DNA from 2 places in the Bradyrhizobium sp. 197 genome. Region 1 is predicted to be linked to the other one. Evidence: riboswitches for the same ligand, from Rfam matches in the RefSeq annotation. Region 1 holds a riboswitch; the other holds the start of a gene.
What was found. Region 1 has a riboswitch for cobalamin ahead of IVB27_RS19320 (DUF1636 family protein). Riboswitches for the same ligand answer to the same signal wherever they lie in the genome.
Positions count from the first base shown of each region.

Region 1 (7,853 bases):
TCGGCAATTCGTCCGATATTGCCAGGCTCGCGGCGTTGTCGGGGCCGTGGCCGGTCTCGGGAGCGGCGATCGCGATTGGCTGCCGCGCTCTGCGTGACGATGCCTGGGCGGAAGCCACATCCGCGCGGCTCGCGCGAGACTGCGTTCGTCTCGACGCCATGGTGCAGTCGCAAGGCTGGACGCTCGTTGGCGGGACGCCACTGTTTCGTCTCTACGAGACACCCGACGCGCTCGCCGCGCAGGAAACGCTGGCGCGTAGCCAGATCTGGTCGCGCGTGTTCGCGCGAGAGCCGACATGGCTGCGCCTCGGGCTTCCGGGCAGCGAATCCGAATGGACGCGTCTGGCCGCGGCTCTAGCGCGCTAGCGCGAGCAGGCCGTCGACGTCGAGATGCTGCTCGATGTGATCGGCGAGGGCATCGAGCGCACTCTCGATCCTGGCGTGATACGGCTCGTCGCCTGCGGGAATGTCTAGCTTTGCCAAAAACGCCTTGCGGAAATCATCCGACCTGAAAAGGCCGTGCAGATAACTGCCTTGCACACGTCCGTCGCGCGAGATCGCGCCTTCCGGTTCACCATTCAGCTTTGCGAATGGCCGCGCGCGGTCGGGCCCGTCGGTGCGGCCGATGTGGATTTCGTAGGCTTCGATCGGCTGATCCGTCGCGGCATGCACGGCCGCGATGCGCGTCAGCGTCTTCTGCGGGCTCATCACCGTTTCTACGTCCAGAAGTCCGAGACCCGGTGTGTCGCCCGCGGGGCCCTCGATGCCATCGGGATCAGTGACGCTGTGTCCGAGCATCTGATAGCCGCCGCAGAGGCCGAGCACATGGCCGCCTCTGCGGTAGTGCGCCAGGAGATCGATGTCCCAGCCCTGCGCGCGCAGGAAGGCGAGGTCGCCGCGGGTGGACTTCGAGCCGGGAATGATGACGAGCCTGACGTCGCCGGGAATGGCTTCGCCCGGCCGCACCATCACGAGATCGACGCCAGGCTCGAGTTTTAGCGGATCGAGATCGTCGAAATTGGCGATCCGCGACAGCGCGAGACATGCGATCTTGCATTGCCCCGGCTTGCGCGCATCGCTCAGGCCCAGCGCATCCTCGGCCGGCAGCTCGCCGGCGCGCGTGAACCAGGGCAGCACGCCGAAGCCGCGCCATGATGTTTTCTGCTCGATCAGCTTGTAGCCGTCGTCGAACAGCGTGGGGTCGCCGCGGAACTTGTTGATGACAAAACCCTGGATCATCGCGGCATCGTCCGGGTCGATCACCGTCTTGATGCCGACGAGTTGCGCGATGACCCCGCCGCGGTCGATGTCGCCGACCAGTACCACCGGCACATCGGCCTTGCGCGCAAAGCCCATATTGGCGATGTCGGCCTCGCGTAAGTTCACCTCGGCCGGACTGCCGGCGCCTTCGACCAGCACGAGATCGGCGCGCACCTTCAGCCGCCCAAAGCTCTCCAGCACGGCGCCCATCAATGACGGCTTCATCGCCGCATATTCGCGCGCGCGCGCGGTCGCGATGCGTTTCCCCTGCACGATCACCTGCGCGCCGACATCGGTCTCGGGCTTCAGCAGCACCGGGTTCATGTCGGTGTGCGGCTCGACGCCGGCGGCGAGCGCCTGGAGCGCCTGGGCGCGGCCGATCTCGCCGCCGTCGACGGTCACGGCCGCATTGTTCGACATGTTCTGCGGCTTGAACGGGAGCACGCGCAGGCCGCGTCGCGTGAAGGCCCGCGCGAGGCCGGCGACGATGAGCGACTTGCCCACGTCCGAGCCGGCCCCCTGGATCATCAATGCGCGCGCCATCGCGTCGTGCTCAGAACTCGACGCCGGCTTGCGCCTTGATGCCGGAGCGGAAGGGATGCTTGACCAGCGTCATCTCGGTGACGAGATCGGCGATCTCGATCAGCTCGTCCTTGGCGTTGCGTCCCGTGAGCACGACATGCGTCATCGGCGGCTTCTGCGTAGCCAGAAAATCGACGACCTCGGCGATGTCGAGATAGTCGTAGCGCAGCGCGATGTTGATCTCGTCGAGCACGACCATGCGCAGGTTGTGGTCGAGAATTAGCTCCTTGGCCTTCTCCCAGCCGGCGCGCGCGGCGGCGATGTCGCGGGCGCGGTCCTGCGTCTCCCAGGTGAAGCCTTCGCCCATGGCGTGGAACTGGCAGAGGTCGCCGAAATGGCCGGTAAGCATGCGGCGTTCGCCGGTATCCCAGGCACCCTTGATGAACTGCACGACCGCGCAGGGGAAGCCGTGGGCGACGCAACGGACGATCATGCCGAAGGCGGAGGAGGACTTGCCCTTGCCGGCGCCGGTGTGGACGATGATGAGGCCCTTTTCACCGCTCTTGGTCGCTATGATCTTGTCGCGGGCGACCTTCTTCTTCGCCATTTTCGAGGCGTGGCGGGCGTCGGTCTCGTCGACCGTTTGGGTATCCGGTTCAGGCGTCATCGGACGGGGTCCTTCGGCTTGACAAGAGGCGGCCGGGGGCAAATGGTGGCCCGGCGTTGGTTCCTGTCCTACGACAGGCGAAGAGGGAATGCGATAGGGTCCGAATCGGCAAGATTTGGTTCCAAAATGCAGCCGCCCCCGCGACCGTGACCGGAGAGATGCCCGAAGCCACTGACCCCTTGGGGATCGGGAAGGCGGGGATCGAAGGGGAAACCCTGCTCCGGAAGCCGGGAGACCTGCCAGCGCGGACGATTTTGGACCGGCGGACGGGGTGTTCCGCGACGGGGAAGCGGGCCTTCGCAAGAATGGTTCGTGCGCCTCTTCGCTTCCCGCTATTTATTCTGGAAGAGGCGATGACCGTCACACTTCACGTCTGCATCACCTGCCGTGCCGGGGAGTCGCTCGGCGAGGGCGAGGCGACACCCGGCAAGCGCCTGCATGGTGCGATCCTCGATGCCGGCGTGCCCGACGGCGTCAATGTAGTTCCGGTCGAATGCCTGTCTGCATGCAGCCAGGGCTGCTCGGTCGCGCTCAGCGCGCCCGGCCGCTGGTCTTATGTCTATGGTCGCCTGTCGGATGCGAATGCGCCCGACGTGGTCGCGGGCGCCGCCGCCTATGCCGCCGCGCCCGACGGCCTCGTGCCCTGGCGCAGCCGTCCCGAGATCTTCCGCAAGCAATCGCTTGCCCGCATTCCCCCCATGGCCGTCGTGCCGGAGACCGCCGAATGAATTCGCTCGCAAAAGTCCCGGTCACGGTGGTCACGGGATTTCTCGGCTCCGGCAAGACGACGCTGATCCAGCATCTGCTCGCCAACGCCAACGGCAAGAAGCTTGCGGTGCTCGTCAACGAGTTCGGCAGCCAGGGCGTTGACGGCGAGATCCTGAAATCCTGTGCCGATGCCAATTGCCCGGAAGAGAACATCATCGAGCTCGCCAATGGCTGCATCTGCTGCACCGTCGCCGACGATTTCATTCCGACCATGGAGAAGTTGCTGTCGCGGCCGGTAAGGCCCGATCACATCCTGATCGAAACCTCGGGCCTGGCGCTGCCAAAGCCGTTGCTGAAGGCATTTGACTGGCCGGAGATCCGTTCGCGCATCACGGTCGACGGCGTAATCGCGCTGGCCGATGCCGAAGCTGTCGCCGCTGGTCGCTTCGCGCCCGACCCGATTGCTGTCGAAGCGCAGCGCGCGGCGGACAAAAATCTCGATCACGAGACGCCGCTGTCGGAGGTGTTCGAGGACCAGATCGCCTGCGCGGACATCGTGCTGCTGACCAAGGCGGATCTTGCGGGCGCGGCAGGCCTCGAAGCGGCCAAGGCGGCGATCACCGCCGAGATGCCGCGCCGCGTGCCGATGTTGCCGGTGACCGATGGCGCGATCGACGCGCGCCTCATTCTCGGTCTCGGCGCTGCCGCCGAGAAAGATCTTGCTGCGCGTCCTTCGCATCACGACGGCGAGGAAGAGCACGAGCACGATGATTTTGCTTCGGTCGTGATCGATCTTCCTGAAGTCGCCGATGTCGATGCGCTGGTCGCATCGGTCCAGCGTCTCGCACGCGAGCAAAACGTGCTGCGCGCCAAGGGTTACATCGCGGTTGCGGGCAAGCCGATGCGCTTGCTGTTGCAAGCAGTCGGTGAACGCGTGCGCCACCAGTTCGACAAGCCCTGGGGCGCTGGTCACAGGCAGTCAAAGCTCGTCGTGATCGGCGAGCACGGAAATATTGATGAAGCCGCGATCAAGGCGGGACTCGGTATCTGATGCACGTCGTCTTCCGCGAGAGCCGCGGTCTCGAGGAGACCGCGACGCCAAGGGACATCGGCCAGGACCCGGCCGATCTCGTGGTGCTCTCGTATTCGGATTCCGATCTTGCGGCGTTCGCGGCCGGCTGGCGCCGTGGCCGCGACACTCTGCCGTCGCTGCGGCTCGTCAATCTCGCAGAGCTCCGTCATCCGCTTTCGGTCGACACCTATATCGAGCGTACGCTGTCGCAGGCGCGCGGCATTCTGGTGCGTCTGATCGGCGGTGAGTCCTATTGGACGTATGGGCTCGCGGCTCTGCAGCAACTGGCTAGGGATCGCGGCATCGTCCTGGCCGTGCTGCCGGCCGACGGCCGCGACGACACGCGGCTGGACGCATATTCGACCTTGCCGGTCTCGACGCTGCGGCGGCTCAAGGTGCTCTGCGACACCGGCGGCCCCGTCGCGGCGCAAGCGGCGATCGCGCAACTCGCGCTGGCCTCCGGTCTCTATGCCGGGCCGGTTATCGGCGAGATGAACGTTCCCGAGATGGGTTTTTACGACCCCGCGCGCGGCGTCATTGCGGCGCCGACTGACGGCGAGGGCAAGCCGCGCGCGCTGGTGACGTTCTATCGCTCCTATCTCACCGCCGCGGACACCGGCCCGGTCAATGCCCTGATTGCCGCGCTGCGCGAGAAGGGATTTGATGCGCATGGCGTGTTCGTCACCTCGCTGAAGGCTGCGGGCATCTCGGATTGGCTTAGGGGGTATTTCGCGAAGAATCCTCCGGCTGCGATCGTTAATGCGACGGCGTTCTCGGCGGTGGGCGAGGACGGCACGACGCCGTTCGATGCTGCATCCTGTCCGGTGTTCCAGGTCGCGCTCTCATCGGTGCGGCGCGAGGACTGGACCGAGTCGCTGCGTGGTCTGTCGCCCGGCGATCTCGCGATGCATGTGGTGCTGCCGGAGGTCGACGGCCGTCTGTTCGAGGGCGTGGTGAGCTTCAAATCGGCCGCGATGCGCGATCCCGATCTGCAATTCTCGCATCTTGCGCATCGCGCGGATGAAGAGCGCGTGAACGCCGTCGCCGCGCGCGTTGCAGCCTGGCGGCGCCTTGCCGAGAAGCCGGCTGCCGACAAGCGGTTGGCGCTCGTGCTCTCGAACTATCCGGGTCGTCCGCACCAGATCGCGCATGCGGTCGGTCTCGATGCGCTTGCTTCGGTCGAAGCGTTGCTGTCCGACCTCGCGGAGGCCGGCTTCGATGTCGCGCCGATCCATGGACTCGGCGAGACGCTGCTCAAGCAGACCTTGAGCTGGAGCATTGCCGATTACCGCGCGGCGCTCGCGCGCCTTCCGCAAGTCTTGCAGGATGATCTCGCGCAAGCCTGGGGCGCGCCGGAGACCGATCCGAGTTGCCGCGATGGCGCGTTTCATTTCGCGGCCATCGCGTGCGGCCAATCGATCATCGCGGTTCAGCCGGAGCGCGGCGATGCGACCGCGCGCGATGCCGACTATCACGATCTCGCTCGCACGCCACGCCACGCCTATGTTGCGTTCTATCTTTGGCTGCGGGGGCAGGGCTGTGATGCCGTCGTGCACATGGGCGCGCATGGCACGCTGGAATGGCTGCCCGGAAAATCCGTGGCGCTGTCGCAGACGTGCTGGCCGGAAGCCCTGACCGGCGATTTGCCTGTCATCTATCCCTTCATCGTCAACGATCCTGGCGAGGCCGCGCAGGCCAAGCGGCGTTTGGGTGCCGTCACGATCGGCCATCTGCCGCCACCACTGGCAGCATCAGCGGTGCCGGACGGGTTGCGCAGGCTCGAACAGCTCCTGGACGAGTACTCGACCGCCGATGGCCTCGATCCCGCCCGCCGCCAGCGTCTGATCGCCGCGATCCGTGACGAGGCACGCGCGGCTGGCCTCGAAGACGATCTTGGCCTCGATGCAGCGGCCGCGCCGGCCGAAGCGATCCCGCGGATCGACCGCTTCGTCTGCGATCTCAAGGAAAGCCAGTTCGGCGACGGCCTGCACGTGTTCGGCCGCGGACCCTGCGGCGACGCGGAACGAGACGCTCTGCGAGCCGCGCTTGCAGGACAGCGTGTCGCGCCGGGGCCGTCAGGTTCGCCCTATCGCGGGCGTCAGGACGTGCTGCCCAGCGGACGCAATCTCTTTGCCGTCGATCCGCGCGCGGTGCCGACGCCGTCGGCGCATGCCCAGGGCGTCAAGCTCGCGGAAGAATTGCTACGTCGTCACCTGCAGGATCACGGCGACTGGCCGAAGGGCCTTGTCGTCGATCTCTGGGGCTCGGCGACGATGCGTACCGCGGGCGAAGAGTTTGCGATGGCGCTGCATCTGGCCGGTCTTTCGCCGCGCTGGGATCACGCCTCCGGCCGTCTGACCGGCTACGACATCATCGCGCCGGCCGAGCTTGGCCGGCCCCGCATCGACGTCACGCTGCGTGTCTCGGGCCTGTTTCGCGATGTCTTCGCCGGCCTCGCGCAATTGTTCGAAGCCGCCTCCGAGGCGCTGGCGACCCGTGAGGACGAGGGCGATGAAAATCCGTATCGCCATCGTACGTCGCGCGTGTTCGCGCCGCGCCCCGGACAATACGGCGTCGGCCTCTCGGCGATCCCTGACGCCTTCACGCCCGAGACGCGCGAAGCCGCCGGCGAAGCCTGGCTGTCGGCATCGTCCTGGGCATTCTCCGCGGACGGCGCGATCAAGCCCGATCGCGCCGGCATCGAATCGCGGCTCGCATCCGCCGATGCTTTCGTGCACGTCCAGGACTTGCCGGAAACTGATCTTCTGCTCGCCGCCGACTATGCCGCACATGAAGCCGGCGTCGCGGCGGCTGCAGCGCATCTCGGCGCGGCGGGACCATCGCTCTATCATCTCGACACGACGCGGCCCGAGCAGCCGCATGCGCGTACGCTGACCGAGGAAATTTCGCGCGTGGTCCGCGCGCGCGCGGCCAACCCGGCCTGGATCGCCGGCATGATGCGCCACGGTTTTCGCGGGGCGGCCGAGATCACGGCAACGCTCGAGCACATGGCGGCCTTCGCGCATCTGGCCGGCGCGGTGCCGCCGCATCTGTTCGACCTCTACTATGATGCGACGCTTGGCCATGACGACGTCCGCGCCTTCATGGCCCGCGAAAATCCGGCAGCGCTGGCAGCGATGGAGACATGTTTCACGCGCCTGCATGAGGTCTCGCTCTGGCGAACGCGCCGCAATTCGATCGCGGCTGCGCTGCGGGAGGCGTCATGAGCGCTTCCGTGGTCAAGGGCTGGTGTCCCGGCGCGCTGCGCCCGATGCAATCGGGCGACGGGCTCGTGGTTCGTGTACGTCCGTTCGGCGGACGGCTCGATGCTGCACAAATCTCCGGACTGGCCCGTCTCGCCGAACGCCATGGCAACGGCCTGATCGACGTGACCAGTCGGGCCAATCTCCAGATCAGGGGCGTCAGCGACACCAGCCACAGGCTGCTGCTCGACGGCCTTTCGGAACTGGCGCTGCTCGACCCCGACGCTGACACCGAATCCCGTCGCAACATTCTTGTGACGCCGTTCTGGCGTGCCGGAGACACGACACAATCGCTCGCCGCCGAGCTTGAGGAGGCGCTCGCTGACAGCAAGCTCGAACTTCCAACCAAGTTCGGCTTCGCC
Region 1 covers NZ_JADPJJ010000079.1:105,687-113,539, reverse strand. The annotation lists gene cobD (threonine-phosphate decarboxylase CobD) at 1-365, shown strand, start outside; gene IVB27_RS19330 (cobyric acid synthase) at 354-1,802, opposite strand; gene cobO (cob(I)yrinic acid a,c-diamide adenosyltransferase) at 1,813-2,448, opposite strand; cobalamin riboswitch at 2,489-2,706, shown strand; gene IVB27_RS19320 (DUF1636 family protein) at 2,802-3,176, shown strand; gene cobW (cobalamin biosynthesis protein CobW) at 3,173-4,207, shown strand; gene cobN (cobaltochelatase subunit CobN) at 4,207-7,455, shown strand; gene cobG (precorrin-3B synthase) at 7,452-7,853, shown strand, end outside.

Region 2 (7,853 bases), on a different contig from region 1:
ACGAAGATGTGCTGCGGAGGCGCGATGGCCTAGAGATCGGCGAGGCCGCGGCCGCCGCAATTGACCATTTCACTGCAAGGTGCGGCAAATATCTGCCCGGCTTCGGCCACCGGTTTCATTCGGTCGACCCCCGCGCCGCACCGCTATTGGCGCTGGTGGATGACGCAAGTGCTGAGGGCAGTGTCAGCGGCGACTATGCCAAGGCCGCCCGCGCGATCGAGCGGGTGATGCAGCAGCGCAAGGGCAAACTCATCCCAATGAACATTGATGGCGCGACCGCGGTCATTTACGGCGAGCTCGGATTCGCGCCACCGCTGGCGCGCGGCGTCTTCTGCCTGTCGCGAGCGGTCGGAATCCTGGCCCACGCCTGGGAACAGACCAGGCGCAAGGATCGTAACAAGGGACCGATGCCCAAGCAGTTTGGCTACAAATATGAGGGACAGCCGCGCCGCACGCTGGGAGGCCCGTCATGATGTATCTCGACAAGCCGCCTCAGCTGGCTGAGACCCGCGTGTTCTCGTCGATGCCGCGGAATTTCGTCGCCGTGGTGTTTCCTCGAAATGGGCCGGATGCCAACCGCGGAGGCCATCGGTGGATTGTTTCATCGAGGGGCCGTCGTTCGACAAGTCCGGGGATCTCTACGTCGTCGATATCCCCTTCGGCCGCATTTTCCGGATTTCGCGCGACGGGATCTGGTCTCTGATAATCGAATATGACGGCTGGCCGATTGGTCTGAAGATCGCACCTGATGGCCGGGGGCTGGTGGCCGACTACATGAACGGCCTCATGGAGCTCGATCCGCAGCGGGATACTATCAGCCCGCTTCTGGGGCAACCGCAATTGCGAGTCCTTCAGAGGCTGCAACGACCTGCATACCGCGACTAACGGCGACATCTATTTCACCGATCAGGGGCGAACTGGAGTGCACGATCCGACCGGCTGGGTGTCCGACTGTGTCCTGCCGGCCGGCTCGATTGCCTGATTTCGAACTGGCCAAGCCCGAGCGGGCTGGTGCTCAGCGCCGACGAGGCCGTGTTGTTCGTTGCAATGACGCGCGACAACAGCAGCAGGCGCGTGCCGCTGATGCGTGACGGCGGGGCTGCGAAGGTGGGACGGTTCAGCTTGTCCTTCGGGACCAGCGGTCCTGACGGGCTGACGATGGATCAAAACGGGCGGCTCTTTGTCGCGCTCGCCTCCCTCGGCCACGTCTTCGTCATGGCGCCGAACGGCGAAACGATCGCCCGCATCAAGTCCTGCGCTGGGGCGACCTGCACGAACCTCGTATTGGAGGCGGCAAACGGCACATTGCTCATTACAGAATCCTCTACCGAATCAGTGTTGATGGCTGATTTCGTCACCTTCCTTGAACGTTCGCCAGCAGGAGCGACAGCGTGGTACCGAATCCCTTTACGCGACGGTCCACCGAATCAAGTTGCAGGAAGAAGCCCCATAGATGATTGGCTTGCCAGTTGCCGAGGCATTGGACTTGGCGACGAATGGATCGCATTTGTGTGCGGTGATCCCAAACTGGCGGCATTGTGTGGGAAGCACGAAAGAACGACTCGGCTATCGTTTGTAAGGCTGGGTCGGGCTTCGCCCGCAACGGGCCGCCGCCGACCTGGCTCCGCGCCTTCTAGCCGGGCAGGTTTCCGCTCGCGGTCCACGAGCCTTGAGAAGACCATCGTATCGCTCCGCACCATGAAGAACGATTTGATGGTTGATACCCGCCAAAAAAGTCGAAGAGGTAACCCGCTCGCAGTGGGAGTAAGCACCGCATCAGCGCCGAGGTTCTCGATTGTCCTCGGCCGCGACGCACGCGTTGGAGCGTTCGTTTTGAGAGCAACAAGCAGCAGGATTTTCTGCCTTGAAAGTCTTTAGTGACAGGACCAGGAGCGCTTTTAAGTGTGGAGCAGAGGTCGCAGTACTGTCATAGCCTCTTGCGCGCGCGCAATCCTCCAACCCGATATCCCCTCTCCTCGTAGAAACGGCGTACCCGTTCTAAGGCCGGATAGCCATCAGGGGGCAACGCAACCTCAATCATCTGCCAGCCTCGGCGCTTCGCCTCCGAACGTACCGCCTCGAGATGCCCACCGCGGTCAGAGCTTCGGAAGTCCCGAGAAATCCATAGCTCCTGAAGCACGCCGTACGCTCCAGCTGCTCTCACGGCCAGTACGGCGGAGATGGCAGCGATCCCTACAATCTGCCCGGTGGCTTGTTCCTCGATGACAAAAATGAAGCCCTCTTCGGGATCCTGAATCAGGCGCAAAGCAGTCTGCTTTGCGCCTTCAAGGCTGAACTCTGGTCCGAGACCACCTAATTCAGAAAGTAGCTTTCCGACGGCTTCTACGATCGCGTTCTCATCTCCTGGCACGCCTTTGCGCAAAGCCGTGCCCCCGTGGGGCAAGCCTTGCGCTTCAGCGCCAACACGAACACCCGTCACGTTAGTCCCTCCAGTCCCTCTTGAGGATATCCATGTTCAGAAGGATACAGAGAACGCAACTGAGAGAAACTATCAAGCTCGATAGGGAATAGGACGTCCGCACTCGCTATAACCAACAGAGGTGAGGTAAGTGCAAGCTGTTGCCGTTCTCAGAATCGACCGCGGCTTGACCCGCTGCGAACTCAGTTGGATCTCCTTCGACTAGATAGGGAATCCACGAGACGGCACATTCGCGCGTGGGCAGGCCGGCCATGCCGATCAAACATTTCGTAGGAGTGATTGCTGATCATCACTCACGAGAGTCGATTCAGTACATCTTGCAGCATGATCATCGCCGTGGCATAGGGCGCATCAGCTCGGTGCGTCCGAAGGTGAGATTCCCCACACTCGTGTGCGTCACTCGTACAAAGTTGCGCGAGCCGGGACAGGTATCATACGCGTGCGCCCGACAAAATCGTCTGAACAACATCGCGAAAAGATTTTGCACGCTAATGCACTATCTTAAGCTTACCTCGAAGAATCGAAAGATAATGGCAAGCACTGCTTGTTTGGACCTTCGCTCCTCGTTTAAGGGACCTTCACGGAAGGGGAGTGGTTGCGATGGAGCATGGGCAGGCCGAACTGGTCGGAGGGAAACCTGTAATCTTCGGCCAGCGTAAGGTGCGGCCGCGAGCGTGCGTGGCCGTGGGCAAGCGGCATCTGCGCGCCTTTCTACGCGATGTGCTAGAGGATATGGGGTTTGTGATCAGCGAATGCGGGACTGCTGACGAGCTGCCGCGCGTACTCTGTACGGACTTCCCTGATCTGATCCTGCTCGGCATTGGCTCGGATCGCATCGAGCCTGGACGATTGCTCGAGATACTCGTACGCGAAGAATTTGCAGGCAGAGTGCTGGCGTTCGGCGCCCGCGAGTCGATCGTCATGACGGCAGTGCAGCAGGTCGGGGGCGAATATGGACTTGATATGCTGCCGCCGCTGAGGACGCCGTTTGCAGCCGAGACGCTGCGCGATCGGGTCGCCATGCTCTTGCCCAGAGAGCCGGCGCCCCGTCCCGCAGTCCATGTCGGAGAAGCCTTACACGCTGGCTGGCTTGAGCTCTGGTATGAGCCGAACTTTGACCCGTGTACCCTCAGCCGCCGCGGCGCCGAGGCGCTTGTGCGAATGCGGCATCCGACCTGGGGCGTTGTTCCACCAGCGTATTTCATCCCGGAGGCTCACGATCCGCATTTTAGGGACTTGTCGCAGTTCGTGATCGACCGCGCGATCAAGGATTGGAAGTATCTTCTGGAGCAGCAAACTTCGACCGATCTCTCCATCAATCTCCCGGCAGCATTCCTGATTGACCCGCAGGCGGTACGCGATCTCTGTCAGCGCATGCCGTCGCACCCCGCTTTCGGCGGCTTGACGATCGAAATCGAGAGCGAGGAAGCGATCCAGAACCTAGATCTCCTGATCGAGGTCGCGCGTGAGGTTCGCTTTCACAACATTGGCCTTGCAATCGACAATATCGGCGCCAATTGGCCGCAGCTGATGGGGCTCGAAAAATTCCCGTTCATGAAATTAAAAGTGGACCGGCAGTACGTCGCCGGTTGCGGAAATGGGCCCCTGAAGCGAACGGTGTGCCGCCATATCGTCGATCTAGCCAAAGAGTACAGTGTGCGCACCGTCGCCGCAGGCGTGGAGAGCCACGCCGACCTGATCGCTGTGACCGAACTCGGCTTCAACCTTGCGCAGGGCCATCTGTTCGGAAAGGCCATGCCGCTGAAGCAATTTGCACAGTCATCTTTCAGCCCTGTTCCACTTCGTCCAAAATAGTTGCATGAGGAGTGACTGAGCACAGCCAGGCAAAGCGTACCAGCGCTGGCCCGCGCGGCCATGCCTACTCGGCACCAGGCATGCGGTTGACAGCAATTAAATCGGCCACTTTGCAAACCCAGTATCGCTTCTCCCGGCCGAGCTTCATTTCCCTCCGAAGCGATGCCGAAGGTTATTGTAGCAAGCCTCCAGCGAGTCAATCCGCGGAGTTAACGTTGCAGGCGTGAGCGCGGCTTGGACAAAATCTCCGGTCAGGGCGTGTGACCGGAGGTTTGCCGACATCCGGCGTAGACGTGCGTCGGCTCGCGGCTTCTACTCGCGCCGCCGGTTTCGGGAATCGTCGAGCGTCGCTTGGCCCCGCGTTGCCATGCCAGACAAACCGACGGAAGCTCGCAGCAGTCGAGTCGCGACTGGCTATCGGAGTAGGGGCCCGAGGGCTCGCACGGCTTGATATTGAAGCGGCCCATGCTGTCGCAGATGCAACATGGTCTCAGACCCCGCACAGCACCATTGGGCAAGTTGCCCATCATTGAGCGCGCCTGTCCTTGGCACGGCATTTGAAAGGGATCGCCAATGGCATCGCTCGCCTAAGGAGTCGGAAGGCATGGCTTACAAGATCGTCGCTTCGCAATGTACCGTTTGTGGGGCATGTGAGTTCGAGTGTCCCAACGCGGCGATCAGCCTCAAGCGCGACATTTACGTTATCGATGCAAAAAAGTGTACGGAGTGCGAGGGCCATTCCGACACGCCGCAATGCGCTGTGGTCTGTCCGGTGTCTGACACCTGTGTCCCGTCTAAGACAACATAAGCAGCCCGCGTCCAGAAGGCTTCACCGCTCGATTTCGCGCACGAAGGAGTAGATGTCAAGCTTGTGGAGGCCGCCTTCCGCGTGCGGCGCATCGAGGTCGATCAACATCGTTATGAGCTTAAGGCGCTGATCGACTCCGAGAAACCCTCGAAGGGCTCTGTCAGAGGAGACCGTCAAATTTGTCTCGAATAATGACAAGGCCGCCTCGATGCTCCAGGTCGTCGCGTTGAGGCTTATCGTCGTTGGCTGACGAGCCGAGGCGAGGTGGACGGGCGTCGAATATCCCAAGATCAGCTTGCAGGATATCTAAAGCTACGTCGCTTCGAAGCCGAAGAGACGGTCTCCACGCGCGACGAGATCGGTCCGGAGATCCTGAAGACGTACGAGAAGCTGGGCATCCGCTTGCCCACGGTCACGATGCACGAGTGCATGGAGCTAGGGTCGTAACAGGATCAACACCCGCTTGGCGTACTCGGATGAGCCAACGCGAGCAGACGGACGCATTCACAAGCGGAGGCTCCACAGATCTAGGCGTTTTTACCAGGCCGGGAGTAAGACCGTTGTGCCCTAGCTGGTACAGCTCGCAATCGCTTGGGCAATATCGCGGCGACACTTAGTAGGTTGACGGATCGATCCTCGTGCGCCTAATGCCAGCCGTCGTGGTCTTCGGATTCGTTTGATCCGGAGCTAAGAGGGAAGCCGGTGCAATGCCGGCGCTGCCCCCGCAACTGTAAGCGGCGAGCCGCTGTCCAACGAAGTCACTGAAGCCATGCGGCTTCGGGAAGGCCGGACAGCAGCGACGACCCGCGAGCCAGGAGACCTGCCTCGACAATATATCGTCCACGGGCGGGGTGTCCCGGTGTGCGCCAAGCAGCTGTCGCTCACGCGATATTCGCTGCATGCGTCCGCCATGGCCTTTGCCCCAATCATGGGGTCTGAGCTATGTCTTTTCTTTCGCTTCCCGTTGCCACACTGGGGACGTCACGCATCGGCCCACGACGCGAACTCAAAGTCGCGCTCGAGAGCTACTGGGCGGGAAACTCCAGCGAAGCCGAGCTCCTCGAGGCGGGGAGTGGACTTCGTGCCGCTAATTGGGCACGGCAGAAATCCCGCGGTGCGACCGTCATTCCTTCGAATGACTTCTCGTTTTACGACCATGTGCTCGATACCAGCCTAATGGTTGGCGCCATTCCCGACGTCTACGGCTGGACCGAAGGTCCTGTGTCGCTCAAGACCTACTTCACCATGGCGCGTGGCGCTCAGGACGGTGGTCACGCTCAGCATGGGCCTGGCGTAGCCGCTCAGGAAATGACGAAGTGGTTCGATACCAACTACCACTACATGGTGCCGGAATTTCACCGGGATCAGATCTTTAAGTATTCCTCTCGAAAGCCGATCGAGGAATATGAGGAGGCAAAAAGCCTCGGCTACCAAACGCGCCCCGTCCTAGTTGGCCCAGTCACTTTCCTGAAGCTTGGCAAAAGCGCAAATCCCGCATTCAATCCGCTGTCGCTGCTCGATCGGCTCCTCCCAGTCTATGTCGATGTTCTCCGCGAACTATCCTCGCGCGGTGCTGAATGGGTTCAGCTGGACGAGCCATGCCTAGTGATGGACGTCGACGAAGCATCGCGGGCGGCTGTCCGCTGGGCCTATGCTCATTTCGCAAAGGTTGTGCCGGCCCTTAAAATAATGCTGGCCACATATTTCGGGGCTATCGGCGACAATCTTGAAACAACCTTGGCCTTGCCCGTTGCCGGGCTTCATGTGGATCTGGTTCGGGCACCTGACCAGTTGGACGCAATTGTCGCCACAACCCGTAGAGATCTCGTGGTCTCACTAGGCGTCGTTGATGGTCGGAACGTGTGGCGCTCCAATCTTCCGGCGCTGCTCGACCAACTTGCTCCTATGGTCCAAAAATTGGGCAGGCACCGTGTTCAGATTGCTCCTTCCTGCTCGCTGCTTCATGTTCCGATCGACATTGAGCTAGAGACCGATCTCGATCCCAATCTGAAGACATGGCTGGCGTTCTCAGTTCAGAAGATCAAGGAACTTTCGATATTGGGCAAAGCGCTGGCCGGCCATGCTGCCGAGGTGGCCGATGAACTTGCGCTTTCGGAGGAGGCAGCCGTCACCCGCGAAACATCGCCCGAGATCCACAATGCGAATGTCGCCGGACGAATCGCCGCGATCGACGATAGCATGCTTCGCCGTCGCAGCGCGTTCACCCAGCGTGCCGACGTCCAGCGCGTCTCGTTCGCATTGCCGATGTTTCCAACGACAACCATCGGATCCTTCCCGCAAACGGCCGATGTCCGGAATGCGCGCGCGGCTCATGCGCGGGGAACGTTGAATGACACGCAGTACGAGCAGCTTCTGAAAGCGGAGACAGCCCGTACCGTGAAGTGGCAGGAAGATATCGGCCTGGACGTGCTCGTACACGGTGAGTTCGAGCGCAATGACATGGTTCAATACTTTGCCGAGCAGCTGTTGGGCTTCGCTTTCACCAAGCATGGCTGGGTTCAGTCTTATGGCTCGCGGTACGTTCGTCCGCCTATCCTGTTCGGAGATGTCTCCCGGCCGAAGCCCATGACCGTTGAATGGTGGCGCTATGCGCAGTCTCTGACCAAAAAACCCGTCAAGGCTATGCTGACCGGACCGGTGACGATCCTGAACTGGTCGTTTGTCCGTGACGACATCTCGCGGCGCGAGACATGCCGACAGATCGCTCTCGCGATCCGAGATGAGGTCATCGACCTTGAGGCGGCTGGAGCGACCATGATCCAGATCGAC
Region 2 covers NZ_JADPJJ010000087.1:38,384-46,236, reverse strand. The annotation lists gene IVB27_RS20250 (citryl-CoA lyase) at 1-473, shown strand, start outside; partial or broken gene IVB27_RS20245 (SMP-30/gluconolactonase/LRE family protein) at 470-1,350, shown strand; gene IVB27_RS20240 (GNAT family N-acetyltransferase) at 1,928-2,440, opposite strand; gene IVB27_RS20235 (EAL domain-containing response regulator) at 3,041-4,255, shown strand; gene IVB27_RS20230 (4Fe-4S binding protein) at 4,860-5,063, shown strand; gene IVB27_RS20225 (hypothetical protein) at 5,085-5,351, opposite strand; cobalamin riboswitch at 5,707-5,905, shown strand; gene metE (5-methyltetrahydropteroyltriglutamate--homocysteine S-methyltransferase) at 6,006-7,853, shown strand, end outside.
Region 2: another riboswitch for cobalamin. It lies ahead of metE (5-methyltetrahydropteroyltriglutamate--homocysteine S-methyltransferase); the one in region 1 lies ahead of IVB27_RS19320 (DUF1636 family protein).